3 regions of the Photobacterium sp. 1_MG-2023 genome follow, and region 2 is predicted to be linked to each of the others. Evidence: predicted binding sites of a transcription regulator. Region 2 holds the regulator's gene; each other region holds the start of a gene.
The links. The regulator CRP, encoded in region 2, controls carbon source genes, mostly activating them, when cyclic AMP is high. The targets are predictions, from matches to a motif close to TGTGANNNNNNTCACA.

Region 1 (4,746 bases), on a different contig from region 2:
TCAACTGGCTGCGTAAACTGCTGGCCTGGCAGGAAGAAATGTCCGATTCGGGCGAAATGCTCGAAGAGCTGCGCAGTCAGGTCTTTGATGATCGTGTCTATGCGTTCACGCCGAAAGGCGATGTGGTGGATTTGCCACTGAATGCCACCCCGCTGGATTTCGCCTACCATATTCACTCCGAGGTCGGACACCGTTGTATTGGCGCCAAAGTGGAAGGCCGAATCGTTCCCTTCACTTATCAGCTGCACATGGGCGATCAGGTCGAAATCATCACGCAGAAAGAGCCGAACCCGTCCCGGGACTGGCTCAATCCGAATTTAGGCTTTGTGAATTCCAGCCGGGCGCGGGCCAAAGTGCATGCCTGGTTCCGCAAACAGGACCGGGATAAAAACATCGCTGCGGGCCGGGAAATTCTGGAGCAGGAGCTGCAGAAAATCGGCGCGACCATGAAAGATGCTGAAGCCTATGCCCTGAAGCGATTCAACGTGAATTCCACGGATGAGCTCTTTGCCGGGATTGGCAGCGGTGATTTGCGCATCAATCAGGTGATCAACCATATTAATGCGCTGGTGAACAAGCCGACGGCAGAAGAAGAAGATCAGCAGTTGCTGGAACGTCTGACGGAAGCCAGCACCAAAAGCAGCCAGAAAAAGCCACAGCGGGATGCCGTGGTGGTGGAAGGGGTGGATAACCTGATGACCCATCTGGCGCGCTGCTGCCAGCCGATCCCGGGGGATGATATCGTTGGGTTTGTCACCCAGGGGCGCGGCATTTCAGTGCACCGAAGCGATTGTGAGCAGCTTGAAGAGCTGCGTCATGTGGCACCGCAGCGGATTATTCATACCGTTTGGGGTGGCAGCTTTGCCGGACGTTATGCGTTGACCGTGCGGGTCACAGCCTCCGAGCGGAATGGTCTGATTAAAGATCTCACCAACACCATGCACAACGAAAAAGTGAAGGTGGCCGGGGTGAAAAGCCGGATTGATTTCAAAAAACAGATGTCCATCATGGACTTTGAAATCGAGCTGACGGATCTCGATAGTCTGGGCCGGTTACTGCTCCGTCTGGAACAGGTGAAGGATGTTTTTGAAGCCAGACGGCTTCACTGAGAACCACGCAACAGGTAACAGAAAGCGGGCCAGCGCCCGCTTTTCTTTGATGACAGAAACAGGAAAATGCACACATGAGTCACAACACCCCTATCAATCAGCTGCTGTCGATCATGGCGCAATTGCGGGATCCGGACGGCGGATGTCCCTGGGATCTGCAGCAGGACTTCGCATCCATTGTGCCGCATACGCTGGAAGAAGCGTATGAAGTCGCCGATGCGATCGCAGAAGAAAACTGGGATGAGGTGAAAGAAGAGTTGGGCGATCTGCTGTTTCAAGTCATTTTCTACAGCCAGCTCGGCAAGGAAAAAGGACTGTTTGATTTTGAGGATGTGGTCAGCGGGATCAATCATAAACTGATTCGGCGACATCCGCATGTTTTCTCCGGGGCTGAATTTGACAATGAAGCGGCAATTCATGCCAACTGGGAAGCAGAAAAAGCCAAAGAACGCTCTGAAAAAGGGCAGGACAACAGCATTCTGGCGAATATTCCCAAAGCGCTGCCGGCACTCAGCCGGGCGGATAAAATTCAGAAACGCTGTGCCCGCTATGGATTTGACTGGCCGACGCTGGGACCTGTGGTTGAGAAGGTGCAGGAAGAAATCGAAGAAGTGATGGAAGAAGCGCTTCAAGCCGTGCCGAATCAGGACAGAATCGAAGAAGAACTGGGCGATCTGCTTTTTGCGGTGGTGAATCTCACCCGGCATCTGAACGTTAAACCGGAAACCGCGCTTCAGAAAGCGAACCGGAAGTTTGAACGTCGTTTCCGTGAGGTGGAGCAGGCGGTTGCCGAACAGGGCAAGTCGGTTGAACATTGTTCGCTGGATGAACTCGATGCCGAATGGGAACAGGTAAAAAAACGTGAGAAATCGGGTGGCCCGGCAGCTCAGGACTGATTGCTCAGGGATTTCTTCGTCAAGAATTCCGGGCTTGATTTGGAACAAGAAGCAACTCGCTTTACTGTGATAGTTTTCACGTTGTGGCAATAAAATGTGTCTGGTATACTAATTTCCCGTCCAGATACTTTTTATCCTCTACACCAAATCTTCCAGGTTAAACATGACAACGAATTACATTTTTGTGACGGGCGGTGTTGTATCCTCCCTAGGTAAAGGTATTGCTGCAGCATCACTGGCGGCCATCTTAGAGGCCCGTGGTCTGAAAGTGACCATGATGAAGCTAGACCCTTACATCAACGTTGATCCAGGGACAATGAGCCCGATTCAGCACGGTGAAGTATTCGTTACGGAAGACGGTGCAGAGACCGACCTTGACCTCGGTCACTACGAGCGTTTCATTCGTACCAAGATGACCAAACGCAACAACTTTACCGCCGGCCGTGTCTATGAAGAGGTTCTGCGTAAAGAGCGTCGCGGTGACTATCTGGGTGCAACCATTCAGGTTATCCCGCACATCACTAACGCGATCAAAGAGCGTGTGATTGCCGGTGCCGAAGGCCACGACATTGCGATTGTTGAAGTGGGCGGTACTGTGGGTGATATCGAATCCCTGCCATTCATGGAAGCGCTCCGTCAGCTGGCTGTTGAGCTGGGCCGCGAGCGTGCCATCTTTACGCACCTGACACTGGTGCCTTACCTGGCAGCCGCTGGTGAAGTGAAAACCAAACCAACACAGCATTCAGTGAAAGAACTGCTGTCGATCGGGATTCAGCCAGACGTGCTGATCTGTCGTTCAGACCGCATGATCCCGGCAAACGAACGTGCCAAGATTGCACTGTTCTGTAACGTGCCAGAGAAAGCTGTCATTTCAATGAAAGACGTCGACTCCATCTACAAGATCCCGCAACTGATCAAGTCTCAGGGTCTGGATGAACTGGTTTGTCAGCGTTTCGGAATTACGGCACCAGAAGCCGATCTGAGTGAGTGGGAACGCGTGATCTATGAAGAAGCGAACCCAACCAGCGAAGTAACGATTGGTATGGTCGGTAAATACACCGAACTGCCAGATGCATACAAGTCTGTGAACGAAGCCCTGAAACACGCTGGCCTGAAAAACCGCCTGTCTGTGACCATCAAGTATGTGGATTCACAGGACGTGGAGTCAAAAGGCGTTGAAATGCTGGAAGGTCTGGATGCAATTCTGGTCCCGGGCGGTTTCGGTGGTCGTGGTGTTGAAGGCAAGATCATGACGGCGCAGTATGCGCGTGAAAACAAAATTCCATACCTGGGCATCTGTCTGGGCATGCAAGTCGCACTGATCGAATTTGCGCGAAATGTGGCAGGTCTGAGCGGTGCACACTCAACCGAGTTCGATGCCAAATCGCCTTATCCGGTTGTAGGTCTGATCACGGAGTGGGTCGACAGCGAAGGTAACGTGGAAGAGCGGACTGAAGCGTCTGATCTGGGCGGTACCATGCGTCTGGGTTCACAGCTGTGTCATCTGGAAGATGGCAGCAAAGCCCGCGAACTTTACGGCAGCGCGACCATCCACGAGCGTCACCGTCACCGTTACGAAGTGAACAACAACCTGTTGCCTCAGCTGAAGGAAGCTGGCCTGAAGGTGTCTGGTTTGTCAGCCGATAAGAAGCTGGTTGAGATTATTGAGGTGCCAAATCACCCATGGTTCGTTGCGGCTCAGTTCCACCCTGAGTTCACATCAACCCCGCGTGATGGCCATCCACTGTTTGAAGGCTTCGTCAAAGCCGCTGGTCAGCATCAGCGCGGCGAGCTGGAAGAGAACAAATAAGAGTTACGAATAGCTGTTGCACAGGAGTGCGGCAGCTTTTTTTTCGCTTTTTTAAATCAAAATAAAGCAAGAGGAAACACAATGTCTAAGATCGTTAAAGTTCTGGGTCGTGAAATCATCGACTCACGCGGTAACCCAACTGTAGAAGCTGAAGTTCATCTGGAAGGCGGTTTTGTTGGTATGGCTGCTGCGCCATCAGGTGCATCTACGGGCTCTCGTGAAGCTCTGGAGCTGCGTGACGGTGACAAAGCACGTTTTCTTGGCAAAGGTGTTCTGAAAGCCGTTGATGCAGTCAATGGCCCGATTGCTCAGGCGCTGCTGGGTCAAGATGCGAAAGCTCAGGCTGACATCGACCAAATCATGATCGACCTGGACGGTACAGACAACAAATCTAAGTTCGGTGCAAACGCAATTCTGGCGGTTTCTCTGGCGAACGCAAAAGCAGCTGCTGCGGCGAAAGGCATGCCTCTGTACGAGCACATTGCTGAGCTGAACGGCACACCGGGCAAATTCTCTATGCCACTGCCAATGATGAACATCATCAACGGTGGTGAGCACGCAGACAACAACGTCGACATTCAGGAATTCATGATTCAGCCTGTTGGCGCGAAAACCCTGAAAGAAGGCCTGCGTATCGGTGCAGAAGTTTTCCATAACCTGGCAAAAGTTCTGAAAGCGAAAGGCATGAGCACGGCTGTGGGTGACGAAGGTGGCTTCGCACCAAACCTGGAATCAAACGCTGCTGCACTGGCTGCAATCAAAGAAGCTGTTGAGCTGGCAGGCTACGAGCTGGGTAAAGACGTGACTCTGGCGATGGACTGTGCTGCATCTGAGTTCTACGACAAAGAAGCAGGCAACTACAACATGAAAGGTGAAGGCAAAGTCTTCACTTCTGAAGAATTCAACCACTATCTGGCTGGCCTGGTTGCAC
Region 2 (4,746 bases):
CGCGCTATACGGATCTGACTCAGGCGGTTGAGATGGCAAACAACACCCGCTACGGCTTGTCTGCCGGTCTGGTCTCGAACGATGACAGCGAGTGGCAGTATTTCATCGATCATATCCGCGCCGGTGTTGTGAACCGCAACCGTCAGCTGACGGGTGCCAGCGGTGATGCACCGTTTGGTGGCCCGGGGGCATCTGGTAACTTGCGTCCAAGTGCTTACTACGCGGCAGACTACTGCGCGTATCCGATGGCTTCTATGGAAGGAGAGGCAACCGAATTGCCTGCTCAGCTGTCTCCGGGAATCCAGCTATAATTTGCAAACCCGTATTTTCGAAGGAACCGCATCATGGAAAGAGTGGAAAAATTGTTTGATGCCCTGTGGCAGGACTTCACAAACCGTCTTTGCCCGTCGGCTGCACAGGTACATGATCTGTTGACAGAGGATGATCCGCTGCTCAACGATCATATCGCTCTGCGGACGTTTAATCTGCCGGGTGTGAGTCTGGATGTGCTGGCTGCACCTTTCATTGCGATTGGTTACAAGCCGTGTGGGACTTACCATTTCGAAAAGAAAAAGCTGTACGCTGAACATTTTGAGCATCCGAATCCGGCTGCACCGAAAGTGTTTATCAGTGAGCTGCTGGTGGGTCAGTGCTCTGCGGATCTGCAAAATACCGTGCGCAGTCTGGTGAAGCAAATTCCTCAGGGTGCGATGGATAACGGCAGCTTTCTCTACGGCGGTCGCTTGTGGGAGCTGGATTTTGCAACCTACGAGAAACTGGCGGAAGAGAGCGAGTACGCTGGCTGGGTTGCAGCACACGGTTATGGTGCCAACCATTTCACCGTGAGTGTGAATCAGCTGGAGCAGTTTACCGAAGTCTCTGCAGTGAACAGCCTGCTGCGCCACAATGGCTTCAGCATCAACACCTCTGGTGGTGAAGTGAAAGGAAACCCGGAAGTCATGTTGGAGCAGTCCTCGACCATGGCTGATCGAGTTGATGTTGCCTTTACGGACGGTGTCCGCACGATTCCGGGTGGCTTCTACGAGTTTGCCAAGCGTTATCCGCAGGCAGACGGAGAACTTTACCCTGGCTTTGTGGAAGCCTCGGCAGACAAGATCTTCGAAAGTACGAACATGTAACGGACTCTTGAAAAAGAAAACGTAATCAGCGGCCCCAGGGCCGCTGTTTTTTTAGCTGCGACAGAACAGAAACGGATGTTCAGTGCTGGCGATCCAGAGGCAGCATCCAATCATCTTCTCGTGCTGAAAGATCGGTCGGGCACACATCTGCCTCTTGCTCTAGCAGTTGGCGGGGCGATTGAAAGCCGGTCATTTCTACGGAAGAAGCAAGGAAGCGGCCCATGGTGATCACTGGGCGGGGAGGCAGTTGGCTGTGCTGTGCATTCGGGGCAAAACGTTCGATATCCATCTCGTCGCATCCACATCGGTCTGATATGCCAAATGTAGCAAGGGAGGAGAGGAAGGCAACCGGAATAATGTGATACGCCTAGAGAATCCGGATGCAACGCGAAGAGAGCCTCTGGCGTATAGCTTTCGGAAACAAAAAAAGCCGCCATGGCGGCTTTTTGAGTACTCACACTGATTGCATCATTTCAGGGGCTGCAGCCCCATTGGTTCAGCGAGTCCCGTAAACAACGATGGTTTTACCGTGGGCAGAAATCAGGTTCTGCTCTTCCAGCATCTTCAGGATGCGGCCAACGGTTTCGCGGGAACAGCCAACAATCTGACCGATTTCCTGACGGGTGATTTTGATTTGCATACCGTCCGGGTGAGTCATCGCATCTGGCTGTTTTGCCAGATTCAGCAGCGTCTGAGCGATACGGCCTGTGACGTCCAGGAAAGCCAGGTCGCCAACTTTCTGGCTGGTGACTTGCAGACGACGTGCCATCTGCGCAGAAAGACGCATCAGGATATCCGGGTTGACCTGAATCAGCTGACGGAATTTTTTGAAGGAAATTTCTGCTACTTCACAAGGGGTTTTCGCACGAACCCAGGCAGTACGCTCCTGGCCTTCTTCAAACAGGCCCAGTTCACCGATGAAGTCGCCCTGATTCAGGTAGGACAGGATCATTTCCTTGCCTTCTTCATCCTTGATCAGAACGGCCACGGAGCCTTTTACGATGTAGTAGAGGGTCTCTGCTTTCTCGCCAGCATGGATCAGTGTACTCTTTGAAGGGTACTTATGAATGTGGCAGTGAGAAAGGAACCACTCCAAAGTTGGATCTGTTTGCGGTTTACCTGGAACCATATTACTTACTTCCTCTGCAGTGTGTTGCCCAACGGCGTCATTCCTTGAATTGGGGTTGGGTAGAACAATACGATTGTTTGCCAACTAGCATATTCAGTCAACGGCTGGGCTGCAAGCGCATGTGAACATTCAGACCATGAGTTTAACTTTTTTCGTCACGCTTTGCTTGATATTGCGCGGGGATAAATGAACATTTTGGACACTTTACTGTGCACATGATCACACCGTTGTGACTTAGTGATTAAATCCGGTTTTTTGATGTAAGGAGTATTGCATGCAATCACGTGTTAAATGGGTAGAAGGTTTGACTTTCATTGGGCAGTCAAACTCAGGTCACAGTGTGGTGATGGACGGGAACGGCGGCAGCACCGCACCCAGTCCAATGGAACTGGTCCTGATGGCTGCAGGCGGCTGCAGCTCTGTCGATGTGGTCGACGGCCTGAAAACTGCCGGACAGGCGATTACGGCCTGTGAAGCGCAGATCAGTTCAGTTCGCCGCGAGCAGGCGCCGCGTTATTTCACATCTGCAAACCTGCACTTTGTGGTCACGGGTCATGATCTGGACGAAGCGGCCGTGGCGAAAGCTGTGGGAGAGTCGCTGGAAAAATACTGCTCTGTCTGCCTGATGCTGGGCAAAGGCGTGGCATTGACCCATTCTTATGAAATTGTTGCGGCTTAAATGCCGCGAACGGTGAATATCAGGTAAGTTGTATGATCATTCCCTGGCAAGAGATCGACCCGGACACCCTGACCAATCTGATTGAACATTTTGTGCTGCGGGAAGGGACGGATTACGGCGTGCGTGAGCTGAGTCTTGAGCAGAAAGTGAACCGGGTCCGGCAGCAACTGGCGTGTGGCGAGGCAGTCATTATGTACTCTGAATTACACGAAACCGTGGATATCAAGCTGCGTCGGACACTGCATTCAGAATAAATGTGTGAAACTGAAACCGGCGTCAGAAAACGGAAGCTGACGCCGGAAGACAGGCCCTTGAAACTTGACGGCTTTCAATTGCCCTGTTAATAACTGTTCCGTTTGGATAAACGACAAGGTATGTCATGTCTGCAAAACACCCGATTATTGCAGTAACAGGTTCTTCCGGTGCAGGGACGTCCACCACTTCTGAAGCCTTTCGCAAGATGTTCAATATGCTGAACATTCATGCGGCCTGGCTGGAAGGGGATAGTTTCCATCGTTTTACCCGCCCGGAAATGGATGTGGAAATCCGCAAAGCGAAAGAGCAGGGTCGCCATATCAGTTACTTTGGCGGTCAGGCGAATGATTTTGCGTTACTGGAAAACTTTTTCCGTCAGTATGGTGAAGATGGCAGCGGCAAATTCCGCCGCTATCTGCACACCTTTGATGAGGCCGTTCCCTACAATCAGATGCCGGGGACATTCACGCCCTGGCAGGATTTGCCGGAAAACACAGATCTGCTGTTTTACGAAGGACTCCACGGTGGGGTCGTCGATGGGGATGTGAATGTCGCCCAGCATGTGGATCTGCTGATTGGCATGGTGCCCATTGTTAACCTGGAATGGATCCAGAAGATTGTGCGGGATACGCGCGATCGGGGCCACTCCAGAGAAGCGGTGATGGAATCAATTGTCCGGTCGATGGACGATTACCTGAACTACATTACCCCGCAGTTCTCCCGTACCCATATTAACTTTCAGCGTGTACCGACGGTGGATACCTCGAACCCGGTCAGTGCGAAAGCCATTCCCAGCCTGGATGAGAGCTTTGTGGTGATCCGCTTTCGCGGCATCAAGAATGTGGACTTCCCCTATCTGCTGGCGATGATTCAGGGCTCATTTATGTCCCGTCATAATACGCTAGTGGTGCCGGGCGGTAAGATGAGCTTCGCGATGGAGCTGATTATGCGGCCGCTGATCCAGCAACTGATTGATACCGGGAAAATTGGTTAAATTATTGCGATTCGATCCCGCTGCTCTGAAAACGCCTGAGTCTGTGCTCAGGCGTTTTTTTATGCACAGGGATTGAGCCGGGTCTGAAACCAGGCCGGGACCGTGTGATCCAGCCAGAACGCAGGGGCTCGCCAACTGCCACTGATAAAGCCGACATGGCCGCCGTATTGAGTCAGATGATAGTCGATATGTGCTGGTAAGGGCGCTGTCGGGATCACGGCCTTGGTCATGAAGGGATCATCCGCTGCATGGATAATCCGCAGGGGCGTTTCCACCCACGCCAGTTTGCCCAGTCCGCTGCAGCGCTGGTAATAATCGGCTGCATTGGAAAAGCCGTGAAGCGGGGCGGTGACGGTATCATCAAACTGCCTCAGAGAGCGAATCCCGCTGATTTGGGCGGGCTGAAAGGGCAGCGTATCAGGCAGTGCGGCGATTTTCTTCAGCATGTTTCTTTTCATTGAACCCAGCAGATAGCGCTGATACACCCGTGAAAAACCCTGTTCGATCCGGGCTGAACAGGCGGCGAGATCCAACGGGGGCGAAATGACCT
Region 3 (4,746 bases), on a different contig from region 2:
TTCCTTTAATTCGAGAAAAGTTTACGACATTGAGGCAGGAGTGAAACGTGAGTTTACAGTTAATCCTGGCATTAGCGATAAATATGTTTTTACTTGGTTTGAAAAGAGAGGAGAATATTTGAATATATATGCGTTACCAAGTGATTTAAGTGATAGACCAAGCAGACCGGCCAAACCAATAAGATCAATTCACATGAAAAATTTTGATCCGAATAAAAAGATATTCCTTGTATTTTCCGGTTCGAATAACAATGCTAATAGTTCATCTTTGATTATTAAGCGATTAAATTTTGCTGCGTATTAATATCGTTGTGATTCACTTCTATCAAGGTAGAGATAATTTCACGGTAAAACCATAAAAACGTAATATGAATTGACCTCACAGAGTATACCGCCTTCTAAGAAGGCGGATTTTTATCCTCAGGCGTGTGCCGCCATGAAGTTGGCCAGCGTCAGGAGGTTTCGCCAATGGTTTTGGAGGGCATCACGGGTCTGCGTCGTTCCCATTGAGTGATGAAAGCGACAGAGCCGATAATGATGGTTGCGCCCAGCCAGAGGCGACCCGGAGGGACCCAGCCAAACACTATAAACCCGGCCAGTACGTTCAATGGAAGTTTGGCGTGATCGAAAGGTTGTACAAAAGAGGCATCAGCAATGGCATAAGCTTTTGCAATGGCCCAGTTTGCCAGTGCTGTAAACATGCCAGCACCGAGCAAGAGAAGCCAGGTTTGATGGTTGGCTGGCATGGTGAAATCAGGCACCGCGAGAAAGAGGTTGAACGGTGTAATCAGGATCAGCAGATAAACAACCATGGTCGTTGGCGAATCATGATGGGACATCTTTTTCACCATCAGGGAATAACTTGCCCAGAAAAATGCAGCCCCCACCGGAAGTACAGATGCCCAATTGAAATCATCTGACCAAGGCTCAAGAATGATCATGGCACCGCCGAATCCTGCCAGTGTGGCCATCCAGCGAACAAAACCAACCTTTTCTTTCAGCAATAATCCCGAACCGATCGTCGCAAAAAGCGGAGAAGTCATCAGCAGTGCGATTCCTTGCCAGATCGGTACCGGATACGCCAAAGCCCACAGCCACAACTGAATGCCAATCACAGACAGGAAAACCCGAAAACAGTGCATCCCAAAATGTTGGGTTTTTAATGCCTGGCGCAGCCCGATCTTTTGAAGCCAGGGCAGCATGACAATCAGAGCGATAAAGTACTGAATCAGTCCGACAGTGGTGGAAGGCAGATGAAAGACCACACTCAGGTACTGCACCATACTGTTGACAACAGCAAAGGCTGTTCCCGCCGTTAACATCCAGCAGGCACCCTGAATTGGATTATGTCGATGAGTCATAACGTTTTAATCAGATAAAAAATAATCTGGAATCATACGCTGATCACGGCAGACCTCAAAATAATTCTCTTCGAGGCATCAGTCAAAAAAACGGCAAAACAGAATGCTTTGCCGGTTGCAAGGAAAAGAAAGACAAAACAGGTCAGATTGCAGCGTAGGCGAGTTGTAAATCCGGATTGAAGGTTTCCAGTGTCGTCTGGGTATCTGCCAGCAGGCTGACTGGCGCACTTTTCTGCTCAACCAGTGCTGCTTCTGCAATCTCTGAAAGTGGATAGTCCGCCATATTCATGTGGATCATAGCGACTTGCAATGGTGGCAGGCTTGGATTGAATGCAGCGTTTTCTGCGTACATACCGGAAAAGATCCGGCCATCTTTGGCTTTGAGTGCAACCCCAGCGAAATTTTTGCTGTACGGTGCATGAGATTTATCTGCCGCCTGACAGGCCGCTGTGAGCAGTGCGTCTTCTGAATCAAGCTGTAAATCATGCGTTTTATCAGTCAACAGCAAATCGGTGATGCCCAGATCTGTGGGGCCGAATGATTCCGGCAGATATTCCTGCAGCGCTTTTGGCGTTCGTTCAGGAAGTTGCACCATCAGGCTTTGTGCGGTACTCAGTTCATTCATGAACTGGCGGCAATGACCACAAGGTGAATAATTGACGGTGATATCGCTGATTCCTTCTTCACCTTTCAGCCAGGCATGGCTGATTGCAGATTGCTCGGCATGTACTGTTTGTGACATTGAGGTTGATTCGAATTCCATATTCGCGCCGAAATACAGGCAACCTGAAGTGCCACGGGCAATCGCACCCACATAGAAGTTCGAAATACTGGCAATGGAATAAGCTGCAGCAATGCTGAGTAACTGCATCCGGAGTTCGACATCGGATAACTGGCTTACTGCCATCAGGTGTTGAAATTCTTCCGGGCTCAGGGAGGCGTCAAAACCTGGAGCGGTCATGATTGGCTTCAGTGCCTGCGACAGCTCATGGGGAAGTTTGCCTAAAGCTTCCAATACTTCAGCGCGCATAGTGATTCTCCTTATTGAATTCACTTTCGCATTGTAGAAGGTTAAGGAATATTTTTTGTGATTTGAATCACTCTTGTGTTTGCATTATTTCATAATTTTCAATGAATAGTGAGTGGTCTCACATGTTTTATGAGAAAAATGCATGGTTTTCAATGCAATAAAGCCCGCGTATCAATGCACTGCGATTTTGCAGTGCAACGGTGATGGCGGGCTTTGGCTGGTCACGGAGTGAATGGAAATTTACTGGAAAACAGACAAGAGAATCGGGTAGATCACAGGGGCCAGAATGGCGGTGATGACACCACAAAGGACTAATGCCAGTGAACTGAACGCCCCGTCTTTATAATTTTCTTCAGCGGCTTTAGCCGTGCCTAATGCATGCGCCACCGTTCCCATGCTGAGACCTTTGGCCATCGGATGAGAAATCCGGGCCAGTTGAAACAGGGGATAACCGAGAACGGCGCCGAAGACCCCCGCGATCAGCACCATGACTGCAGCCAGCGAAGGCACCCCGCCAATTTGTTCGGCAACCGCCATTGCTATCGGCGTTGTGACTGATTTGGGCAAAATACTGGCGGCAAGTTGCAGATCGGCCCCAAGGGCCAGGGCGATAGCGGTGCCGGTGATCATTGACAGCACGCTGCCACAAAGACCGGCGGTGACGATCACTTTCCAGCGGCTGCGGATCTGAGGTAACTGCTCATACAGCGGGAATGCCAGTGCCACGACAGCCGGCTCCAGCAAGTAGTGAATCCATTTGTTGTCTTCAAAATAGACTGCATAGGGCACCTGAAGGACCAGCAGCAAAGGAATAATTACAACCAGACAAATTAAAAGCGGGTTCAAAACAGGGTGCTGGAAGCGTTTAGATAAAAGACGGGCGAGCCAGAAAACCACCACAGTGACCAGAATCCACATCAGTCAGACTCCTTTCGCTGGACATACCAGCCGACGAATAACAGCACGACAAGACTGCTCCCCAGCGTGCTGACCAGCACTGGCAGGGCATTGGCCTGAAGCAAATCGAGATAGTTCATTAAGCCGACACCGACAGGGACAAAAAGAATCGCCATATGGCGAATCAGCAGATGACAACCCGGTTTGGCCCAGTTCGGCGGAAGTAAGCCCGTGGAAAGTGCAGTAAACAACAAAAGCATGCCAAGAATGCTGCCTGGGATCGGAATCTGAGTCAGAGATTGAAATCCTTTCCCGGCCATGAGGAAAATGGCAATGATGGCAAATGAACGCAGGTAGCTCATATACACAAGGATGAAAATGAATGGTGTCGCAATCATACAAAAAAGATGAGATCTACACCACACTTCTTTGAGGGAAGCCGTTGATCCAGCGCAACAGATTACAAGTTCGAAACAATCACCATGGCAACTCCGGCAGCAGCCAAGAGGATAACAGACAACTTGTGCATCAGACTGTGTTTCACAATATGCTCTGTGGCGGACACTTTGGGTTTTGGCCGGCGTGGTTTCTGGCTTGTTTGGGCCAATGGCTCAGGTACTTGTGCAGGCAGCGTCTCCGGTTGTTGAAAACGATGGATATGACGACAGGTTTCTTTCGGCAGCGGCACTCGAAATCCGTAACGGGGTAAGACTTCGACCGGGATGGCCATGACGCCGTTCACCGTCAGCTTGCGGCGCAGGGAATTAAATACAGACGCCAGGTCGATTTGCTGAACCTGTGATAAGGAATCCTGCGGAAAAAAGGTTTTATCCGAGAGCACCTGATGACTCAGGACTTCACCGGCAAAGTAGCACAGTGCTTCCAACAGACGGGTTTCATGCAGGGTGAGTGCCGTTTCTGATTTATCCGGCCAGACCAGCAGCCTCAGATCAGGTTCAAAATCAACCCGGCTGAACCGGTAACAACGGGTAAGAGATTCAGTTGCCATATCCAATACTTCTTCCAAATTATTGCCGAATGTACTCCTTTCATTGTCTGGCAATAAACACCATGGGAGAGCCAGCCAAAGCCAGAATCCTTACAGTCTCCAAGACAGAACGTTCCGGCCCGGGGCCATTTGACCCTGACTTAAGTGTTATAGCCCTTTGTCTGAAGTTCAAACCTCAGTGGCGGGAAAAGTGTCTGAAAAAAGAAACCCTGAGCGCAGGCGCGATCAGGGCTGAGAAATTTACCTGACTGATCAGGTGCTTTGCGTTGAGCACGCCATCGGGGTCGTGATCGACTTTTTAAACCAGGCTGCCTACGTAGTCGTACACATCTTTGAGGATTTTCATCTTTCGCTCATCACTCTGATGTTCCATCGCAACGGCTTCCAGATTCTGCATATATGCAGGCAGTTTGGATTCGAAGAAATCCTGACAATGATATTTCCATTGT

Region 1: the regulator CRP is predicted to act here: its motif matches at 2,071-2,086, upstream of Q4579_RS17430 (CTP synthase).
Region 3: the regulator CRP is predicted to act here: its motif matches at 2,499-2,514, upstream of cdd (cytidine deaminase).

The regions. Positions count from the first base shown of each region.
Region 1 covers NZ_JAUORR010000023.1:15,806-20,551, reverse strand. The annotation lists gene relA (GTP diphosphokinase) at 1-1,109, shown strand, start outside; gene mazG (nucleoside triphosphate pyrophosphohydrolase) at 1,184-2,005, shown strand; gene Q4579_RS17430 (CTP synthase) at 2,169-3,815, shown strand; gene eno (phosphopyruvate hydratase) at 3,897-4,746, shown strand, end outside.
Region 2 covers NZ_JAUORR010000007.1:14,685-19,430, reverse strand. The annotation lists gene astD (succinylglutamate-semialdehyde dehydrogenase) at 1-311, shown strand, start outside; gene Q4579_RS08290 (DUF1338 domain-containing protein) at 345-1,139, shown strand; gene Q4579_RS08285 (hypothetical protein) at 1,219-1,428, opposite strand; gene crp (cAMP-activated global transcriptional regulator CRP) at 1,636-2,268, opposite strand; gene Q4579_RS08275 (OsmC family protein) at 2,543-2,947, shown strand; gene Q4579_RS08270 (YheU family protein) at 2,980-3,201, shown strand; gene Q4579_RS08265 (phosphoribulokinase) at 3,327-4,196, shown strand; gene Q4579_RS08260 (hydrolase) at 4,256-4,746, opposite strand, start outside.
Region 3 covers NZ_JAUORR010000042.1:12,591-17,336, forward strand. The annotation lists gene Q4579_RS21535 (hypothetical protein) at 1-304, shown strand, start outside; gene Q4579_RS21540 (DMT family transporter) at 453-1,361, opposite strand; gene cdd (cytidine deaminase) at 1,504-2,391, opposite strand; gene Q4579_RS21550 (CidB/LrgB family autolysis modulator) at 2,632-3,309, opposite strand; gene Q4579_RS21555 (CidA/LrgA family protein) at 3,309-3,686, opposite strand; gene Q4579_RS21560 (hypothetical protein) at 3,749-4,297, opposite strand; gene sbcB (exodeoxyribonuclease I) at 4,596-4,746, opposite strand, start outside.